2 linked regions of the Limosilactobacillus reuteri genome follow. The protein of the gene in region 2 interacts with the protein of the main gene of each other region in a pairwise test. Links are inferred from orthologs where the notes say so. Each region holds a gene or a part of one and is shown on either strand. Other genes may lie near its edges.

Region 1 (11,411 bases), 150 kb from region 2 along the record:
TCTTCATCAGTAATTTCAATACCTGTTAATAAGGCGCATTCACTTTCATTAGGCGTAATAACATCTGTATATTTTAATAACTCTGGTAAAATCTCATGAGCTGGTGCTGGATTTAAAAGAGTAGTAACACCGTATTTTTTAGCTTGCTTAAATGCATCTAAAGCCACTTCTTGTGGTGTTTCAAATTGACTAATTAAAAAGTCAGCATCTTCTAAAACATCATCAATACCTGCAAGAACATCAGTGGTCATTGCTTGATTAGCACCGCCATATACCATAATGTCATTTTGACCATTAGCATCTAAAGTAATCGCAGCACTACCAGTGCCATGTAACTTATCAGTCATGATATGGCGTGTATCAATATGATCATCAGCCAATGATTCAAGCATGTAAGCTCCTTCTTTATCAGAACCAACTGCCCCAATAAAAGCCGTCTTGGCACCAGAGCGGGCTGCTGCAACTGCTTGATTGGCACCCTTACCACCAGGAGCAGAACTCTTACTTACTGCTGAAATGGTTTCACCAGGTTGAGGGAAGCGATCAACGTGATAAGTAGTATCAACGTTAATACTTCCTAAAACAACTACATTATTGCTCATTTAATCTTGCCGGCCGATAATCCTTACTTCGGTTTCAAGATCAACACCAAATTTTTCTTTAACTGTCTTTTGGACATGATGGATAACATTTACGTAGTCTGCTGCGGTTCCATGGTCAATATTAACGATAAAGCCGGCATGCTTAGTCGAAACCTGCGCTCCACCTGAAGTATATCCTTGCAATCCAGCATCATGAATCAACTTTCCGGCATAATATCCTTCTGGCCGTTTAAAGACACTTCCACAAGATGGGAGATCTAATGGCTGCTTAGCCTCTCGCCGTTCATTTAGGTCGTCCATCCTTGCTTTGATATCATCATACTTACCCGGTTCCAAAGCAAACGTAGCATCCAACACGACACCATTATTATCTTGAATACTGCTATGCCGATAGCCAAAGTCTAATTCTTCATTCGTAAGATGTTTGATCGTTCCATCGGGAAGCATTACGGTAGCCTCAGAAACAACATTTTTAGTTTCACCACCATATGCACCGGCATTCATGAAGACAGCCCCACCAATACTGCCCGGAATACCAGCAGCAAATTCTAATCCAGTAAGTTCACTATCACGGGCTGCCTCGGTTGTTGCAATATAAGATGCTCCTGCCTGTGCCGTTACCTTATTATCATGAACTTCAATTTTATTAAGCCGCGTAAGAATAATTGTTAAATCATCTATACCGCCATCGCCAACAATCAAATTACTGGCGTTTCCTAAAACCGTTAAGCCCATTTTATGCTCACGAACATAATCAACCAATTCTTTTACCTGGTCAATCGTTTCGGGAAAAGCCAACCAGTCAGCTGGACCTCCTGTTTTAGTATAGGTGTAATTCATTAATGGTTCATCTTGTTTAATTTCAATATCAGGAAATTCGTTCATCAAATTAGCCATTTAGCCGATTAAATTAATAAAGGGCTGAATCTGTTGTGGGGTAAAATGCTTGCTTTGATAAAGCAGAATGTTAGCGCAAGCCTGGGCATCATCAAGAGCATTATGGTGGTGATGAAGGTCAATATTTAACGCGTCACAAACAGTATTAAGTTTATAATTTGTTAATCCTGGAATCAACTGGCGGCTTGAAGCAACGGTATCGAGCGTCTGGTAGGCGGGGACTTCGATATTGTAATGTTCTAACGTATTCCTTAAAACGCTATTATCAAATCGATTATTATGGGCAATAACTAATTTATCAGGAGTGTAGAATTGGTTGATATGTTCCCATACTTCTGGAAAATCAGGCGCATTTTGGACGTCACGTTCATGAATACCGTGGATCTGTGTATTACGCCAAAAGAATTTAGTATGAGGATTAATTAGGGTGTAAAATTCGTCGGCAATTTGTCCATTCCGAACGATTGTGAGTGCGAGCGAACATGCACTGTAACGCTTACCATTAGCAGTTTCAAAGTCCATTGCTATAAAATTCATTTATTTTTTATGTAGGACTTGCATAATGTTTCGCCAGAAGGATCCCTTTGTTTGCTGTTTACTAACATCTTGCGTTACCTCTACACATCCAAGGTATTTATTTTGATCATCACGTAAGGCATAAAAAGCAATATTTACAGGTTGACCATGATGCTTGATCATAATGCTAATTGAATCACGGTCTCCGCTATGCATATCATGAAGTACTTGCTTAACATGGCCTTGACTATGCCCGGGATGAACCTCAAGCACATGTTTATCTAAGTCTGCATCCGTTCGCTTGAATAAACGATGCCGATTAGCTGATGACCAGCGAATGATATCATTTTCATCAATGAAATCGAATTCTACGGGGATGGTTTCAAAAATAGTATTAAGTTGTTCAATACTTAGTTTTCCACCTTTAAGATTAATATCTGTCATTTACTTTTCCATTGTTTCCTCTTTTTTATTATCGTATTGCATTTGCAGGACATTACGACCCTGCTCAACTGTTTTTCCTATTGTAACAAAGTGTAATTGCTGATAAAGATTAATTGCCGGAATATTATCCTCAAAAACTGTCAGGACCAAATTTTCTAAACTACTATAAGTATTAAACCAATATTCTGCTTCATCGACTAATAAGCGACCGATTCCGTTTCGCCAATACTTTTTCCGTACCACGACTCCTAATTCACCGGTTGTCGGTTGATGATCTAATACCATTACAGTAACCATCCCCACAATCTCTTCGCTGAGCATCGCAAGTAAAATAACACAATCATCAAATTGATTTATTAAATCGATATTTTTTGCTTCTGTCTTTTCACTAATCTCATTTAAATGCGGAACTAATACCGCGTCACTTTCAGTTGCAGTTACCCGTAAAAATTGCAAAACAGCCCCGGCATCCTCACTCGTTGCTAGCTTTATCGAAATGTCATCTGCCATTTATCCCACCACGCTTTTTACAATTTGGTCAAAATGCTGTCCATGGGGTTCAAATTCCAGAACACGAGTATTATCATCATCTGTTCGCTTGAAGTGGATAGCTAAAAAGTCAGCTGGCAATTCATCTTCAACAAATTCAGCCCATTCAACAACTGAAACTCCATCACCATCAAAGTATTCTTCAAGTCCGAGATCTTCTGCTCCCCCATTTTCTAAGCGATATGCATCCATATGGTATAAGGGGAGACGTCCATCTTGATATTCATGAATAATTGTAAAAGTAGGACTTTTAATGATATCAGGAATTTCTAACCCTGCAGCCAATCCCTTGGTAAAAGTAGTCTTGCCTGCTCCTAAATCACCGTCTAAGACTAGCACATCCCCGGCAACTAATTGCTGACCAATTTTCTTTCCAAGGGCAATTGTTGCGTCACGATTCGTTAACGTTAAGCTCTCCATTTACAATGCTTGTGCTGCGGTAATCATTGCAACCTTATAAGCATCATCTTCACTACATCCCCGTGAAAGGTCTGCAATCGGTGCGTTAAGTCCTTGAAGAATAGGACCAACTGCTGTAAACCCGCCAAATCGTTGCGCAATCTTGTAACCAATATTCCCTGCTTCCAGACTTGGGAAAATAAAGACATTGGCATGACCAGCAACTTTTGAATCAGGGGCTTTAAGTTCACCTACTGATGGGACAACAGCAGCATCAAATTGTAGTTCACCATCAGCTGGTAAGTCGGGATCCAATTCATGAACTAGCTTAGCAGCATCCGCAACCTTGGTAACCATTTCGCCCTTAGCAGAACCCTTAGTTGAAAAACTAAGAAGCGCAACCTTAGGATCAATTTCAAATAAGCGAGCTGTTTCTGCACTTTGAATTGCCACTTCAGCCATTGTTGGCGCATCCAATTCAATATTAATTGCACAATCAGCAAAGATATAACGTTGATCGCCTTTAATCATGAGGAAAGCCCCACTAATTCGATGGGCACCAGGCTTAGTCTTAATGATTTGTAATGCAGGCCGAACAGTTGCCCCAGTTGAATGAACAGCACCAGAAACCATTCCATCAGCCTTTCCCATGTAAACAAGCATCGTTCCAAAGTAGCTCACATCTTCAAGCATCTTTTGAATTTCTTCAGGAGTATTCTTCCCTTTGCGCCGTTCCATTAATGAGTCAAACATTGCTTGCTTATCGTCTTCTGGATAAGTTGCTGGATCGATAATTTGAAGGCCAGCAAGATCAAAACCATTTTTACTTGCAACTTCTTTAATCGCTTCTTCATCACCAAGTAAAATTGGCTCTACTAAATTATCTTTCTTTAAACGGACAGCAGCTCCTAAAATCCGCTTATCTTCACCTTCAGGGAAAACAATGGTCTTGTTTTGTCCCTTAATCTTTGCAGCAATCTCATCAAATAATTCCATTTAACGATAATTTGGTTCGGCAGGCAGTTGCCAATCAATTGGCTGTTCTCCCATTGCCTGAAGTGCTTCGTTTGTTTTAGAAAATGGTCGAGACCCAAAGAATCCACGGTTAGCAGATAATGGACTCGGGTGAGCTGATTCGAGAACGATATTTGTCTTCGTATTAATTAACTGTTTCTTATTTCGAGCAGCTCGTCCCCACAAGATGAACACCACTGGTTTAGGACGTTCAGATAAAGCATGAATCGCCGCATCTGTTAATTGCTCCCAGCCATGTCCACGGTGAGAATATGCTTGCCCTGCTCGTACTGTCAAAACCGAATTTAACAACAGGACACCTTGATCAGCCCATTTCTTCAAATAGCCGTGATTTACCGGTGTACAACCTAAATCACTTTGCAATTCTTTGTAAATATTCTGTAATGAAGGCGGGACCGGTACCCCAGGCAGTACTGAAAAACTACACCCATGAGCTTGGTTTGGTCCATGATAAGGATCTTGACCAAGGATAACAACTTTAACCTTACTAAAAGGAGTCCATTCAAATGCTTCAAAAATATGATGCATTTCTGGATAGATCGTTTGATGGGTATATTCTTCTTTTAGGAAATTATGCAATTGCGCATAATATGCACTTTCAAACTGGGGCTTTAAAACTTCCCACCAGTCGTTATGAATTAATTGTTTCACCTATTTGTTTCTACGTTCTTTACAGTTTAAGTTTAACTGATTGCTAATTGAAAATGACATGCTGGTATTAAGATTAGGGGAACGCTTCATTAATCGTGCTAATAAAGGTTCTTGTTCACTTCGTCGAGCCCAATGGTTAAGAATACTAGCGATTAGAATTGCTAAAGGTTCATCTTCTTTTTTATTTATCTTTAATTCATGACAATATCCGCTTGATAGTTTAACGGGTTGAATTGAAAAAACTAAGTGACTACCGGAAAAAACACGGTAACGGCTTGTTAATGGTGAACCAACAACGATCCAGTTAATACCGCGAATATAAATAACCTGTTGAACAAATCCAAGACCTTTCCCAATTGTTCCAACGCGTTGTCGATTAACATATAATGCGAATTTGGGTAACAGTCCAAGAGTTAATTGCTTTACTTCAGCTAATAAGGCTCCATCAATTGCATACAATGATAGGGCATCGTACCTCATTCCCCACTTACCGACAAGAAGATAGCACGATTTACCATTCTTATCGCGAATGACGGTCGTTCCATGTAAATCACTTGAACGATCGCGAATATATAATTGTCGCACTTAATAATGTTTCATAACTCGTTCAATTTCACGGTTTTGTTCACGACGCTTAATTGCTTCACGTTTATCGTACTGGTGTTTACCTTTGGCTAGTCCTAATAAAACTTTTGCATAGCCGTGTTTAATATACATTTTCAAGGGAATAAGCGTAACTCCCTTATCCTGTAAAGCTCCTACAAGCTTATTGATTTCCTTTTTGTGCAATAGCAACTTGCGATTTCTTAATGGATCTTGATTGAAGTAAGTCCCATTATCATACTCACTAATATGCACATTCATTAACCAAGCTTCACCGTTACGAACTTGGGCAAATCCATCTTTCAAATTCACCCGGTGAGCACGAACAGATTTTATCTCCGTCCCCGTTAAAACTAATCCTGCTTCAACAGTATCCGTGACAAAATAATCATGACGTGCCTTTTTATTTTGTGCAATTAAATTGTCATTATTTTCTTGATGGGATTTTTTTGCCATTTAATGGTGGCGACGAACGCCTTCATGATCACGTGAATTATTGTGGTGACGAGTTTGTCCCCGATTTATTTGACGATTATTTTGACGACCATTTTCTTGGTGAGTTCGACGCCATTTTCCTTGAGTATTACGGTAATGATTACCGCTAGTGTTCTCATGACGGGAATTATTATTGGCACGTCCTTTGCGGCCACGACCTCGACCCCGATATTCATCATTACGTGGGACCCGAATCTTTGTCTTTGGTGCTTCTTCAGGGTTAACAATTTCAAAATCAACTTCACGAAGATCTTTATCTGCCCGAACTAACTTAACCTTAATAGGTTGTCCCATTTGGAAAATTCGATGAGAGTTTCGTCCAATTAAGGCCATGTGTTTTTCTGAATATTCATAATAATCATCATTCATGACGCTAATATGAACTAACCCTTCAACTGTATTTGGCAATTCGACGAACAAACCAAACTTCATCACTGAACTTACGACGGCATCAAAGGTTTCGCCAACATGGTCTTCCATGTATTCGGCTTTCTTCATACTATCAACATCACGTTCGGTATCAATTCCCCGCCGTTCGGTAACCGAAGTATGTTCAGCAATTTCTGGAAGCTTATCACGCCAATGGTCCTTAGCTGGTTCGTTTTTACCATGTTCTTCGTACCACTTAATCAAACGGTGAACCGTATCATCAGGGTATCGCCGAATTGGTGAAGTAAAGTGAGTGTAGTATTTAGCGCCTAAGCCAAAGTGACCTAGCTCTTTATCCGAGTATTTAGCTTGTTGCATACTACGTAACATCATCACTTGAACCATTTGCTCTTCAGGAGTACCAGCCACATCCTTCAATACTTTTTGAAGCATCCCTGGTTTAACATTCTTAATATCACCATGAACCTCAATTCCAAACACAGCTAAAAAGTCCACAAATGATTTAATACGTTCACTATCTGGTGTTTCATGGATCCGGTAAAGGAATGGAACGTGTTCCTTAAAGTAGTGTTCAGCAACTGTTTCATTAGCAGCTAACATAAAGGATTCAATCATCCGTTCAGAAAGTCCCCGATCTCGTAGTTGAATATCAGTTGGGTGACCCTTTTCATCCACAATAATCTTTGCTTCAGGAGCTTCAAAGTCAATAGCACCACGTTTTTTCCGATTCTTAAGCAGTAATTTGTGAATCTCCCCCATTGTTTCAAACATTGGAACAAGATCTTCATATTGCTTCATCGTTTTAGCATCATGCGACTCCAGAATCTTATTAACTGCTTTATAAGTCATTCGGGCATGTGATTTCATAACACTTTGGAAGATTCGGTGATTAACAATTTTCCCTTGCTCATCAATTTCCATTTCGCAACTCATAGCAAGGCGTTCTTCATTAGGATTTAAAGAGCAAATTCCATTAGAAAGCCGCTTAGGAAGCATTGGAACTACCCGATCAGTTAGATAAACAGATGTACCACGCTTAAATGCTTCTTGATCAAGCGGTGTACCTGGCTTTACATAGTGAGTAACATCCGCAATATGAACCCCAAGGTGGTAGTGCCCATTGTCCATCTTCCAAGCTACCACCGCATCATCCAAGTCTTTTGATTCAATTGCATCAATGGTAACAAGCGGTTGGTCAGTAATATCCACCCGACCCTTTTTTTCTTCTGGGAGAACATGAAGCGGAATCTTATTAGCTTGTTCCATCACTTCTTTAGGGAATTCATGAGGGACGTCGTGAGCATAGATTACTGACATAATATCAATACCCGGCTCATCCTTATCACCAATCACTTCAGTAACGGCACCCGTCATTACTTCCGGTGCCTCATCACTAGGATAAGTCTCAACAGTAGCTGTTACTACTTGGCCGTCAAGTGGTTTTAATCCCTTGTCCGTTACATAGAAATGATACTGCGATAATTTCTTATCTTTAAGCAAAATTTCACCAATGTAATCATCGCCGATAGTCGCTTGCTTAAATTCACCAACTACATTTTCATATTTATGTTCAACAATCCGGGTTACTTGACCTTCTGGACCCTGATCACTACCTGCTTTTGCTGGACGTAATACTTTAACTTCTACCTGGTCCCCATTTAATGCATGCAAAGTATGATCAGGATTAATATACATGTCTGGAAGATCAGGGTCATAGTCTACAAAACCGAACCCCTTATCGTTTCCGTGGAAAGTTCCAATAAGTGGTTGCTGTTTAATAACTGCTTCGAATTCACCATGATCAGTTACTTGAACCTTTTTCTCTCTTTCCAATTGAGCAAGAGATTGAACGATCGGTGTAAACTGCTCAGCATCATCCATCCCTAATTGATGAGCAAGTTTTTCTGCTGAGTAACTCACACCTGCATTATCTGTTAAATGTGTTAATATTTTTTCTTTTAAATTATTTGTTGTCATTTATTTGTTGTCATTAGAAGGCACCTCGAATAAATTTTGTAAATATTTTTCTACATCGGCAAATAGTTGACGATGAGCGGTATTAACTGTTAATAAGTGAGTAGCGGTTGGGTAGTAATGGTAATCAACTGCAACCCCATTCTCCTGTAATTTTGTTTTTAATTGCAGTCCAGACGCTGGATCAATCATTTCATCTGTGCCTCCTTGTGCAATAAAGAATGGCTGATGAATCTGATCTAATTGGTCACAAATTTGATGCGCCATTGTTTGAATTTGTGCTAGTTGTTGGGGGAGTCGTTCAGTCAATTTAGCAACCTTTTCCTTAGTAATTAATGGGTTGATTTTTTGCTGACGATAATACTTTGCCGCAATTTTAGGGAAGTATTCCGGAACATTCGATTGTCCCCAGGTGGTAATTGGGGATGCAAAAACACCACCACCTAATAATTGCGGATCATTCTCAAGAGCTCTTGTTGCAAGTAAACCACCAAGCGATAACCCAAAAATTGCAATTTGATCAATTCCCGCATCGCGTAAACGAAAGATTGCCATCCGGGTATCATCCCACCAATCATCTGGACCATTGCTTTCTAGTACCTTTCGTGGATCACCACCATGCCCACTCAAAAGCGGTGCGAAAACCGTATATCCTTGCCAGTTAAGCTGACGTCCCAGCATTCGAACATCATTCGTATTTCCTGTATATGCATGAAGCAAAATAACTCCATGCCGTCCACTATGGGGAAAGAAAAAAGACTCACCAGTATACGTTATCACTTAATGTGACGAAACGTAAATCATCGCTAATGCCAGAATAAAGAAGAGTGCTCCACAAATTGTTGTAACAATCTGCATAACAGCTTCAAATCCCCGCGCTTTACGACGTGAGAATAAGTCACCCGCACCACCTGTCAAAGCTGACATTGCATCATTATCGTTTTTTGCTGGTTGCATCATTACACACGCAATTAATACAACGCAATCAATTAAGAATAAAGTCATTAATGTGTTATACAACTATCCTTGTGCATAATGCGCAGCCCGACTTATCTCATGGTAAACTTGTCTAGTAGTTGCTGAATTGGCCCGCAAAATTAACGTATCGCCAGCTTGCAGCTTTGTTTGACCATTCGGAATGATCTTTTCTTCTCCCCGATAGACAACCATCACAATACAATCAGTTGGCCATGGAAAATCTTTAATTTTACAACCATCCAACTGGGCGCCAGCATAAATGGTAATCGACATCGTAACATCCTCTTTATGGCGTGCTGGTTGCGGATTATTTCCAATAAAGGCGTTAAACATTGCTGTATATACTGGTTCACCGTGTAACGCATCCACAACAAGATAAGCTACTACTGCTACCAAGGCTAATGGCATTAAGTGCGCAAGTGAGCCAACCATTTCAGTAATTAATAAAATAGCAGTAAATGGCGCCTTACTAATACATGCAAAATAACCTGCCATTCCATAGATAATAAAATTAGGTAAATATCGAACTGGCATTAATCCCAAACGGACCATTAACGCACAATAGACTGCGCCTAAAATAGCGCCAAGAGTTAAAATTGGCAAAAATATCCCACCCGGTAATTGCGAACCATAACTAATCATTGAAAATACAAAGCGAAGGACAAAAAGCCCCACAAAAAGCGCTAAAGAAAATGGCAAGGAACGTAAAATAATAATTAATTCATTTCCCCCGCCCAACGTGATTGGAAAATACCAGGCGATAGGAATAACCAGCAAAAACGGAATAATTGGATAAGCAATAGGAGATAGTTTAGGAATCCGTGCCGTCCAACCATTCAAATGCAAAATAACAATTTGGTAAAGACGCCCTAAGATACCTAATAAAATACCAAGCGCAATCAAATGCCAATAAAGATTATTAGGAAGCATATGATTATAAGGAACATTCAAAACCGGTCGTAAGCCAAAAAACTGCATCGAAACCATATTAGAACAAAGCGAACTCACAAATGTTGCCAACCAAATTACCGGTGAAAAATTATGATACACTTCTTCCAAAATAAAGATAGTCGCAGCGATTGGCGCATTAAAGGCTGCAGATAATCCTGCTGCTGCTCCACTTGCGATCCCTATTTGGCGATTAAGGTGCCCTACTTTGGCCTTTTCCTCTACTCCTTGCCCAATTGTTGCCCCAAGTTGAATTGATGGTCCTTCACGTCCGAGATATAATCCAGATCCAATAGCGAAAACTCCGCCAAGAAATTTTCGCCATAACACTGGCCACCATTTTTCATCAAATTGGTTAGTCAACTGTCCCTCAACCTGTGGAATCCCCGACCCTTTTATCTCAGGATAGGATTGAGCTAACCATCCTAATAATAATGCTAAAATAATTGATCCAATTGTCCATGGTATTAGCCATAATGGATGAGAATGAAAATATGCAAAACTTGCTGTTACTAATTGTAAAAAGTGTTGAATTATGAGTCTAAATACACTAACTACTAAACCAGTCAATATTCCAATAATGATCGCCCGAATTAGTTGATTGAACTGATTATAGCGATGAAATACCTCTTTTCTACTCTCCATTTATGCTTTTTCGTTTTTAAAACCATGCCGAACAAGGTATACAGTGACTGCTAGAATCAATACTGCAGCACCAACAATAACCGAAATCCGTGTGTCAGGATTAATAAACATAAAGATAACGATCACAATCAACATGAGAAATGCAAAATAATTTGAAAATGGATATAGTGGTAATTTGAATGGATGATCAACCATCAAGTCTTTATTATTACGACGGAAACGTAATTCTGCTAGTAAAATTACAAACCATGGAATCATTCCGGGTAAAACAGAAGAACTGAAGAC
Region 2 (11,411 bases):
CCAAGCCATTTTGGCAGCATTCCATCACGACCAAATGAGTAAATCAACCGCGAACTAGCCATACTCATTCCAATCAAGGCGGTAAACATTCCTAGAACAGCAATTGTTTGAACAACAGTTGCTACACCACTATGATGAGCTGCACGTAATGCAAGCCCAACTGGTTCAGCACTGTTAGCGTATTGTTGATATGGTAATACCCCAATCAGTACAAGACTAACTGCTATAAAAAGAACAACCGCGATTACTAAGGAACCAAGGATTCCACGTGGCATCGTTTTTTGTGGATTGATTGCTTCCGCTGAATTAGCAGCAATTGAGTCAAATCCGATATAGGAAAGGAAAATCATCGATACCCCGGCATATATACCTTGCCAACCACCAAATGCACCATTAGCTGTTTCATGGTATTGTGGAATAAATGGCATAAAATTGCTTGCTTTTATAGCGGTTAAACCAACAACAATAAAAAGTAAAATTGCAAAAACTTTAAGAATAACAAGAAGATTTTCAACACGAGCAGCTTGTGATACCCCGCGTGAAATTAAGAGGGCTACTAAAATAATTACAACAACTGAAACAATATCAACAACTCCGCCTTCTGTACCAAAAGCATTTGATAATGAAGCAGGCAGCTTCCAGCCAAGCGGAACAAATAATGCCCGGAAGTTAGCAGAGAGACCAGATCCAACAAAGGCCAAAGCAATAAAGTATTCAGCTAATAGTGCCCAACCAGCGACCCAACCAAAAAATTCTCCAAACACGACGTTAATCCATGAATAGGCTGAACCAGCAAACGGCATTGCAGCAGCCATTTCTGCATAGGCGAAGGCAACTAACCCGGCCACGATCGCAGCAATTAAAAAAGAGATAACTACTGAAGGTCCAGTATGCATTGCGGCCACTTCACCAGGAAGAGTGAAAATGGAAGTGGACACAATCGTTCCAACACCTAAAGCTAAAAAGTCCCGCACCTTCAAAGATCGAACTAAATGACCGTCTTTATTATCATAAACACGCGGGTCTTCTTTACGTGTAATTGTTTTCCAAAAACTCATTTACCAACCTAACTCTTCTGCATTTGCGGGAGCTGCTAATTTACCAGCGGCTAATTCCGCGAATGCTTGATCAATCATCGCAAAAGCTTGATCTAATTCTTTTTCTGTAATAACTAATGGTGGTTGGAAACGAAGTATACTCCCCCGTAAACTAATGATAATTGCTCCTAATTCAAAGATGCGGTACATTAGCTTGGTTGTTGCTTCTGTATCACCTTTTCCCGTAACTGGATCAATGATATCAATACCACCATCAAGTCCATACATTCGAACATCACCCACAAAAGGATATTTTTGCTGTTCAAGCTTAAAAAATTCAGCTGCTTTTTTGCCAAGGCGTTGTGAACGTTCTAAAAGATGCTCATTTTGAATAACATCTAAGGTCGCGTTCGCTGCTGCAGCCGTAATTGGGTTACCAGCTGTAGTGTAAACATTGGCTGGCGCACCTAATGATTCCAGAATCTCCTTACGACCAATCATTGCACTAAGCGGCATTCCCGAAGCTAAGGACTTACCAACAGACATTAAATCTGGTTCAATCCCAAAATGCTGGATCGACCACCATTTACCAGTCCGTCCCATCCCTTGATTAACTTCATCAATGGCAAAGAGAATTCCATTAGCTTTAGCAAATTCGTATACCTTTTGCATATAAGCAGGAGGAGTCTTAACAATTCCCCCATCACCTTGAATTGGTTCAATAAGAATTGCAGCAACTTCATCAACTGGCAAATAAGTTTCAAAAGGCAGCATAAATTGATGAAACATCCGCTCAACAAACGCTTCGTCACTTTCATTAGTTAATCGTTCCCAGGGACTAGGGAATGGTACTTTTACTACGCCTGGTAGCATTGGGCCCATTTTTCGCGTCATATTTAATGAAACACCTGACAAGCTCATTGAACCGTAAGTTGAACCATGATAGGCCCCCGTAAAGGAAATAATATATTGGCGTCCAGTATATGCTCGCGCAAATTTAATAATTGCGTCATTAGCATCCGAACCAGAATTACCCCATACCATTTCAACTGGCCCGCTTATCGGCGCTAATTCTGCTAATCGAGGTGCCAACCGCGCTGCTTGTGAATTAGCAAAGTACGCTGGAGTATACTGAATCATTTTAGCTGCTTGTTCTTGAATAGCTTGCACTACTCGCGGATGCGCATGACCAGTATTAGTCGAACTAGCACTGGCAAGCAAATCGATATAATCATTTCCTTCAATATCAGTAACCATTGCCCCCCGTCCATGATCTAATACAATATCGTAGTACTTAATCCGGGCAGCAGTTGCAAATGCATTTTTTTCTTCTAATAAAACATCTCTATTTGTTTTCTCCTGCTTCAGTTTCGTTTTTAACATAGCCATCTAGCGGGTTCGAACCGCCGACCTCATCCTTACCATGGATGTGCTCTACCTAGCTGAGCTAAGATGGCTTACTCAAGTTCGTTGGCTGATCGTTTCAATGCATTCTTTAAAATAAATGGCGCTAATACAGTTGCGATAATAATCACGGTAATTACATCTGAATAATACATTGGCGAAAGAAGATGTGCTTCATAACCAATCTGGGCTGTAATTAATCCCATTTCACCACGGGCAACCATCCCACTACCGACAATATAAGAACTGGGCATGCTAAAGCCAGATAGCTTAGCACCCGCTCCACATCCAAGCAGTTTTGTTAAGCATGCAAGGATTGTCATTACAATAACAAAGACAAACGATTCACCAATATTATCAAAGCGCATGTTCAAGCCTACACTGACAAAGAATAGCGGAATAAACATTGCATATCCAATTGGAATAAAACTCCGGTCAACAACTTCTTTATGCTTGGTGTTAGCCACAGCAATTCCGGCGAAGAAGGAGCCAACAGCCCCACTCAAGCCAACATAATCAGCAATTGCGGCCATGCCTAAACAGATAATCATCGCCATTACCGACGTTGAAGCAACTGTTAATAGGCGATCACTCATATGAATCAGGTAAGGTGCTAACCAACGAATTAATAGGTAAGTTCCACCAAAGAACACTAACTGCATCAAGAGGACAATTCCTAAAGGCTGACCATTGCCGTGGCCACTATTGCTGCTTCCATTGATTACACTAATCATCACACTTAACAAGATAACACCAATAATATCATCGGCAACCGCTGCTCCAAGCACTGTTGCCCCCTCTCGGCTATCTAGGCGATTAAATTCACGCAATACTGCAACTGAAATACTAACAGATGTTGTCGCAAAAATAACCCCGATAAAAAGTGATTCAAGCTTAGTAAAGCCAAACATATAACTTACTGGTCCCATAATTACAATGGGAACAATTACCCCCAAAAGCGCCACAACAACAGCGGGCTTCAAGTATTTTCTTAGTAAGGATAGGTCGCTTTCCAATCCTGCGATGAACATCAAGATAATAACCCCAATTTCCTGAAATTCATTCATCATTGAATTTAGATGAACCCAATCTAAAACAGCGGGTCCTGCAATGATTCCAACTAGGATTTGTCCAATCACTTCTGGAATCTCAACGCGACGACATAAGTGTGCTACGATCTGGGTTGCAAGCAATAACCCCGCCAACACTGCAATAAATTCCATTTAATTTTTATTTGGCAATTGATATTCAATCGTTAAAAGACGCCCAGCTTTCTCGTTAATTGCGTCGCTAACTGAACCGTTGCTTAAAAGAACCAGTTCATGCATTGCCCGTGATGCCATTGTATAGATCATACCGACTTCATCAGTATTAGCTAGGTTTTTAGCAGAGACATCCGCAGCAAGGACAGCATCGAATTCGAGTCCTTTTGCTAAGTAAATTGGGAGAATTAAGATCCCCTTTGGCAATTCACTTGCATCCTTATCTAAGAGATGAATATTTTCAACCTTTTGCCGGCGAAGTAATTGATAAATAACAGCGGCTTGCTCTTGATTCTTGGTTAAGATCGCTACAGTTTCATGTTTGTTAGCTAGTTTAAGTGTCTCATCTAACAAGCTTTGCTGACTCTCTTTATCAGAATAACGAACTAACAAGCGTGGTTTCTTTCCATGGCGAGTGAAAGAAATTATCTTATCTCCATCCGGCAACAAGGCCTTCGCAAAATTAGTAATCTCCGTCGTGGAACGATAACTTCGCCGTAAAGCAATTAAATTAGGCCGCTTAGCCTTTAATACCCCACTAAGTTTGTTTAATAACTCTTCCGGTAACTGCAATGGCTTAAAAAGAGCCTGTTCACTATCACCGAGGACCGTAAACTTAGCTTGGGGAAAGGCGTGTTTTAAGTAGATTAACATCGCTGTTGAATAATCTTGCATCTCATCAATAAATACATATTGAAAAGAACGATTTTGTCCTGTACCGGAAATCAAATCACGCAGATACATCAAAGGTGCCGCATGCATTAATTCCAGCCGATGGTATTCAATCTCATCTTGAAAAGCAAGAATCATTGTTGCCCATTCCCGCTGACTAATTGTCTTAGGTACCTCAACTTGATGCAAAAACTTATTATATTGATTATAAAAATCGAGAAAGTAATTATTATAGATCGCATCTGCAATCACACGTAAGCGTCGTTTAGCTAAACGCCGCGAAAGGTAAACATATTGCTCATCTTCATCCTTAAAGTCATCAATTGACTTCTTACCACAAAGATTGTGCAATTGTTGTAAATCAAGTGAATCCAGTTCTTTAGCTACCCAATCTTTTTTAGCTTCATCTTTAACTCGCCGCTGTAATTCACGAATTAACTTATTTTTCAATTGAACTAACTTATCAGCAGGAGCCATCGTCAATGGTAATTCTTTATAAAGATCTTTGACGTGGTCAGCTGAAAAGAAAACTTGACCATTAAAACGAATATCAGCAAACTGCAAATCCTCAATTGTCATTTTCTCGACATAATGTGCAATTGACGTCATAAAAGATTCACTTTCAATAAAGTCAGCAACAACATGAGAAGCATTTTCAGGTTTTTGCCGTTCTTCATAGCGATCAAATAATGTTTCTACTTGCAAGCCTTCAAAACGCCGCCGGATAAACCCTTCTAATGTTACTTGCCGCATATTTCTTTCACCAAGACTTGGCAAAACTTCAGAAATGTAGTGGCTAAATAAATTATTGGGACTAAAGAGGACAATCTGATCCGCATTCAATTCTGTTCGACTATGATAAAGCAAGTATGCAATTCGCTGAAGGATCGCTGAAGTCTTTCCTGAACCAGCCACTCCTTGTACTAGCAAAAGATCACTACGCGTATCACGGATAATATCATTTTGCTCTTTTTGAATTGTTGCCACAATATTATGCATATACTGGTCATTTTGCTTTCCAAGAGCTGCTTGCAAAACTTCATCACCAACCGTTTCATTGGTATCAAACATGTTAGTGATCTTGCCATCCTTAATAGTGAATTGGCGTTTCTTTTTTAATTCTGTGGTTTGCATCCCAGCTGGCGTTTCATAATTGACTTTCCCAAGGGTACCATTATAGTAAACCCCAGAAATCGGTGCCCGCCAGTCATAAATTAAAAAGTCTGTTTTATCTTCATTCATTAAAGAAGAAGTACCAATGTATAGCGTTTCACTCTTATCTTCACCAGGATCTTGAATATCAATCCGGCCAAAATACGGTGACCCTTTTAAGTTTTTCAAAGTTCTTAACTGGTGCTTTAGAATTGATTCACTTTCCGCTGCTCGTGAAACCAATTGTCGCTGCTGTTCAATCATTGACCGAGATTCAGCAATATCATCAACTTCATAACGATTAATAGATGCATTTTCACTATAATTACGTTCAACTGCCCGTGTTTCACGATGAGCATCTTCAACAGCTTTAGTGGTAGCAGCTATCTGTTGGTCAATTTGTTTTTCAACATTATCAACCCGCGCTTGCTCCGTTTCTCGTTCATGATTTTCCATCTACTGTTTATCTTTAATATCAAATTCTGGGAACCAAATACCAATTTCACGAGTGGCACTGTTAACGTTATCAGACGTATGAATGATATTTCGCAAGTTACCATCAGGCCATTCACGACCATAGTCACCACGAATTGTTCCCCATTCAGCTTCACCAGGGTTAGTAGCTCCTGCCATGTTATGAATTGCTTGGATTACATTAGTACCAGAAACAACAATTCCTACAATTGGTCCTTCTGTCATATATTCTAATAATTCAGGGAAGAATGGTTTGTCAACTTTATCAAAATAATGCTGACGAAGCTTTTCTTCTGATGGGTTAATCATCTTAAGAGCTTCAATATTATACCCTTTCCGTTCAATACGGGTAATAATATCTCCAATATGACGAGTTTTTACCCCATCAGGCTTTACTAGTACAAGTGTGTATTCGTCTTTAACCATTTATTTTTCACTTGCCCTTTGTTGACGTTTAATCTTTCGTTGTACTGCTAAGGTATTACGCTCCCAGAAGACTCCATCAGTGTAGCCTTGGATGCTAGGATCATCTTTTATTTGATTAAGTCGGTACTGTCCCCATGCACAATATAGAAGACTTTGCTCGATTCCAAGATAACGGCGGTTAAGTTTAGCGGCAGTCACTAAACTCGAACCGGAACCAGCAAAAGGATCAAAAATGAAGTCATTAGGATTAGAACTGGCAAGGATGATTTTTGCCAGCAATTTCTCAGGCTTTTGCGTAGGGTGACCAGTATTTTCTGGCATTGACCAATACGGAATTGAAATGTCATCCCAAAAATTAGACGGCATTGTATCCCGAAAGTTACCATTTTTAGTAGCTTGCCAGTCTTTAGCTACCCCATCTTGACGATAAGGAGCTACCACCTGTCGTCGTTGCTTAACTTGGTCGACATTAAAGGTGTAATCACTCGGGTTCGCGGTTAAGAACCAAATATCTTCCATCCCATTTTTCCAATTTTTCAGTGAACCCCGGCCCTTTTCTCGTTGCCAAGTAATCCGATTTTGAATTGTAAAATTTTTTTCGAGGATCGGCGCAAGTGCCATGCTGGTTGCCCAATCAGAAAAGACATAGATACTAGCATTTTCTTTTAATAATGGTTTTAAGAGGTCAATCCACTTTTGCGTGTAAGCTTGATATTGGCTTGTGGACATTTTTTTAAAGCTTAAACCATCATACTGTTTATTAAGGTTGTAAGGAGGGTCAATAAGGGCGAGATCAACCTGGTGTGGTGATAAATTAGTCATTACTTTGAAAGAATCCCCGTTGATAATCTTATCGGATATTGTCTGGAGATTATCAGTAGGTTGAATAATTTGATTAAGGAGCTCAGGTGAAGCTTCCTCAAGTGTGAAATCAATTGTTTTATTTCTTTTTGAGCGCATTTAGCCAAAGTAGTTAATCCCGATTGCATCACGAACTTCTTTAAGCGTCTGGTTTGCAACCTCATTTGCCCGTGCTGAGCCTTCTTTAAGAACTTGATCAACATAATCAATATTAGCTGCATACTCTTCACGCCGCTTGCGAATTGGTGAAAGTTCAGCTTCAAGAACTTCATTTAAGTAGCGTTTAATCTTAACATCCCCAAGGCCACCAGCTTGGTATTGCTCCTTCAATTTAGCAACTTGCTCTTTGTCTGGATCAAAGATGTCAAGGTAAGTAAAGACAGTATTGCCTTCAACGTGACCAGGATCACTAACCTTGATATGTGTTGGATCAGTATACATCGACATTACTTTCTTTTGCACTGTATCAGCATCATCAGAAAGATAAATTGCATTGCCAAGCGACTTACTCATCTTTGCATTACCATCTAGCCCTGGAATCCGTCCTTGACCCTTTGGTGGGAATACCCCTTCAGGCTCAACTAAAATATCTTGTTGGTAAATACGGTTGAATGTCCGCACAATTTCACGAGTTTGTTCAAGCATTGGTTCTTGGTCATCACCAACTGGCACTGTATCAGCCTTAAATGCTGTAATATCTGCTGCTTGGCTTACCGGGTAAGTAAAGAATCCAGCTGGCACACTTTCACCAAACTTCTTTTGCTTAATCTCAGTCTTAACAGTTGGGTTTCGGCGTAAACGTGCAACAGTTACTAAGTTAAGGTAGTGCATCGTTAATTCACTCAATGCTGGAATTTGTGATTGAACCAAAATTGTTGATTTCTTTGGATCAATTCCAACCGCCAAATAATCCAGAGCAACTTCATGGAGACTACGGCGGATTTTTTCCGGATCCCGGGCATTATCGGTCAATGCTTGTTGGTCAGCAATCATGATAAATGTATCATATTTACCTGTATTTTGTAATTCAACCCGATTCTTTAACGAACCTACATAGTGTCCAATATGCAACTTACCAGTTGGTCGATCACCAGTTAAAATAACGTGTTTTTCTTCTGCCATTCAGTCATGATGTCGCTTCCTTTGATTTACATATTCAGTGATGATTCCTTCGCGGACACCACTCTCTGAAAAAATAACCCGGCCATCACTGTTGCGTTGCAAAAGGGTTACAAGAGGCAGCATTCCACCAATAATAATATCTGCTCGTTCCGGTTCTAGACCAGTCAGCCGTTTACGCTGGGCCAAGTTCCGATTTAATAATTCACGGTAAGTCGCAAATACTACTCGTGAGGAGAGTTGATACCCATGAATCGAACCGTTTCGGCGGTGATGGTGATGATAGGATTGAGTCATACGCGCCAAAGTTCGGTTAGCACCACCTAATAAAACAATCGGAACACGCGTTGCATATCGTAACCACGGAATCTTGGTCAATCGTTCATTCATGGCTACCTGAGCACGAAAAAGGTCAGCCGAACGAACATAGCCATTTAAGTGGTATTGTTCTGATAAATTAACAGCTCCCACCGGAATAGAAATCAAATTACGTGCTTTTCGCTGTTGCACCAATATCAATTCACAACTTGCTCCACCAACATCTAGAATCAAACAGTGGTTAAGTCGCAATGTCCGAACAACGCCTAGATAATCATAATAGGCTTCTTTTTTACCAGATAAAACTTGTAGATGAATACCGACTTCTTGTTGAACACGATTCAAAAACTCTTGACGATTTCGTGCTTGCCGAACTGCAGCAGTTGTGATCGCACGAACTTTAATATTGGGAATCTCTTGGTAGATTTTTTTAAATCGTTTTAGAGCCGCAATTGTGCGTTCAATTGCACTCTCTTGTAACATTTTTTCTCGTCCCATTCCCTCAGATAAACGTGTATTTTCTTTTACACGTCGAATTTCACGAAATCGTCCATCTGGAGCAATTTCTGTTATTGCCATTCGGGCCGAGTTTGAGCCGAGGTCTACAATCGCGAGGTTTTCCACCATTCAGTCATTAACTTGGTCCTTTCTGATCGTTGATAATATTTCTTTAGCAAGTGCTTGGTCAACATGTGATCGCTGCTTTAATTGTGTTACTACTAACGGTACTTCTGCTGGCGTTGCTCCGACACTTGCCGCTAATGAGCGATATTGGAGTTTCATATGACCAGCTTGAATCCCAGTAGTTGTCAATGCCCGTAAAGCAGCCAAATTTTGTGCTAATCCGACACTTGCTGTTACGGCTGCCAACTCTTCAGCACTCTTAATTTGACTAATATGATAATTTATCCTAGTCATTTTATTTAATCCAATTGAACCACCAATTACACCAACTGGTAAAGGAAGAACAATTTTTCCTATCAAGTAACCGTCCTGGATTTCCCAAGTACTTAAGCCGCGATATTGTCCATCACGAGCAGCATAGGCATGGGCCCCGCTTTCAATTGCCCGCCAGTCATTTCCACTGGCGATCATGACCGCATCAATCCCGTTCATTATTCCTTTATTATGGGTAGCTGCCCGATAAGGATCAACTTGCGCAAGGTCACTAAGGCGGGTAATTCGTTGAGCAACCTCTTTACCATCCATCTCCGGAGTTGCTAAGTATCGAAAATCAACTTTACAAGTAGCGGTTTGCAGACTCTGCGTTGCAAGATTGCTTAAAATTGCGGTGATAACATGGAAGCCCTGGTCTGTTAACCATTTTCCAACCGCTTCTGCCATCGTATTGATACTATTAGCGCCCATTGCCTGACAAACATCAATCCCCAGGTCAATGCTAATAAAGTTTCCAGGAGTGCGAACTTTCATCGACTTCGCACCCCCACCTCGTGCCTGCATTGAGGGATGAGCCTGGTTAGCAATTGTTAAAATCTCATCTTGGTGTTCTAATAACCATGCTTTAACTGCTGCTTTATCGGTCACATCATCTAACACAACTTGCCCCACTAATTGTCGGTCTTGCCGAGGAGCAGTAAATCCTCCCGACCTACTTACCCGGTGTGCACCATTGCTAGCAGCGGCTATGACTGATGGTTCTTCAATCACCATTGGTACAACATACGGACGATTATTTACGGTTATATTTAAGGCTACTCCTTCAGGTAAAGAATAATCAGTAATATAATTTTCGACTAACTCATCCCCTAAATCTGAACTTGTATTTGCTAATACTTGCTCTTCCATAGAGGATAGGTGACGAGCTTTTGCTAATTGTTGACGTCGATCATCGGCAGATAACTTATAAAAACCGTGTTGCCAATCAGTCATTCACTTCCTTACAATGTATGGAATGCTATTCTGTTCAAGAAATTCCTTCACTGGTTGATCATATATCTTCTTAAATTCTTCTGGCGCATTTTGAGCCGGTGCCGGAAGAGTAAACGAATTTTGACCATCACTCCGCCGAAGACCAACATAGGCGCGCTTATCTGTCCCCCGTTCTTTCATATCAGAGTGATAGATTTCAAAAACTTGACGCATCTCTAAACGTAATTGTCGGGCACTTAATACCGGTGAGAGAGTTGTATATTCATTATTATGTAAGGCTGGTAAGCCCCATTCCTGCATTTGTTGATCAAACAAAGAATAAATCTTAACAATTGACCGGCGCATATCGAATGGTGACTTAATTGGCTTCTTTGTAATCTCAGCATACATCTTTTTTGCTGCAGCTAGTGCGAGAGGGTACTTTTCTGCCAAAGTTTTTTCATACTTTGAAATGTGATCACCATAAAAGACTAAGGCATCCAAAACGGTTAATAACCGTAACGTCCGTTCATCATCTTCCTCTTTTTCCGGAGTTAATGTGTGTTCAATCCCCTTTAGATACTGCTCTTCAGTCTCATCGGTAATAAAACCATGCTTACGTTGTTCTGCAACCACTACTCGATGCATGGCAATGTTATACAAATCCGTTGACATAATCATCATCTGTTCATCGAGTTCCTTATCACCAAGAGATAGTTGGAAAAAGATTTGTGGAAACCCTTTTAGCAACATCAAAAGGTGCAATAACTCATGTGAAGCAGTGTAATTTGGGGCAGTCAAGTCAGTCACAATAATA

Evidence for each region.
Region 1: the proteins of ndk (region 2) and HHK02_RS02815 interact in binary tests that used the Escherichia coli proteins (3 or more experiments, as listed by UniProt). The link is inferred for Limosilactobacillus reuteri from one-to-one orthologs.

The regions. Positions count from the first base shown.
Region 1 is NZ_CP059275.1:477,737-489,147, reverse strand. Bases 3,249-6,248 are described here. They hold HHK02_RS02815 (uracil-DNA glycosylase), read right to left. Parts: upstream 5,094-6,248; coding sequence 4,404-5,093; downstream 3,249-4,403. Other genes in these bases: rnr (ribonuclease R), read right to left, coding at 6,153-6,248; smpB (SsrA-binding protein SmpB), read right to left, coding at 5,679-6,152; HHK02_RS02810 (LURP-one-related/scramblase family protein), read right to left, coding at 5,094-5,678; pta (phosphate acetyltransferase), read right to left, coding at 3,429-4,403; tsaE (tRNA (adenosine(37)-N6)-threonylcarbamoyltransferase complex ATPase subunit type 1 TsaE), read right to left, coding at 3,249-3,428. In the rest of the region: rbsK (ribokinase), read right to left, coding at 1-602; murB (UDP-N-acetylmuramate dehydrogenase), read right to left, coding at 603-1,499; HHK02_RS02840 (3'-5' exonuclease), read right to left, coding at 1,500-2,036; HHK02_RS02835 (PAS domain-containing protein), read right to left, coding at 2,037-2,459; HHK02_RS02830 (GNAT family N-acetyltransferase), read right to left, coding at 2,460-2,969; more of tsaE, read right to left, coding at 2,970-3,248; more of rnr, read right to left, coding at 6,249-8,558; HHK02_RS02795 (alpha/beta hydrolase), read right to left, coding at 8,559-9,335; preprotein translocase subunit SecG, read right to left, coding at 9,336-9,575; HHK02_RS02785 (ClC family H(+)/Cl(-) exchange transporter), read right to left, coding at 9,576-11,126; HHK02_RS02780 (amino acid permease), read right to left, coding at 11,127-11,411. UniProt on the Escherichia coli protein: Excises uracil residues from the DNA which can arise as a result of misincorporation of dUMP residues by DNA polymerase or due to deamination of cytosine.
Region 2 is NZ_CP059275.1:633,614-645,024, reverse strand. Bases 4,706-7,705 are described here. They hold ndk (nucleoside-diphosphate kinase), read right to left. Parts: upstream 6,428-7,705; coding sequence 5,984-6,427; downstream 4,706-5,983. Other genes in these bases: trpS (tryptophan--tRNA ligase), read right to left, coding at 7,388-7,705; HHK02_RS03690 (DNA-methyltransferase), read right to left, coding at 6,428-7,387; helD (RNA polymerase recycling motor HelD), read right to left, coding at 4,706-5,983. Outside these bases: HHK02_RS03720 (APC family permease), read right to left, coding at 1-1,058; HHK02_RS03715 (aspartate aminotransferase family protein), read right to left, coding at 1,059-2,420; HHK02_RS03705 (cation:proton antiporter), read right to left, coding at 2,495-3,664; more of helD, read right to left, coding at 3,665-4,705; more of trpS, read right to left, coding at 7,706-8,410; HHK02_RS03680 (Ppx/GppA family phosphatase), read right to left, coding at 8,411-9,352; HHK02_RS03675 (hydroxymethylglutaryl-CoA reductase, degradative), read right to left, coding at 9,353-10,615; HHK02_RS03670 (IpaB/EvcA family protein), read right to left, coding at 10,616-11,411. UniProt on the Escherichia coli protein: Major role in the synthesis of nucleoside triphosphates other than ATP. The ATP gamma phosphate is transferred to the NDP beta phosphate via a ping-pong mechanism, using a phosphorylated active-site intermediate.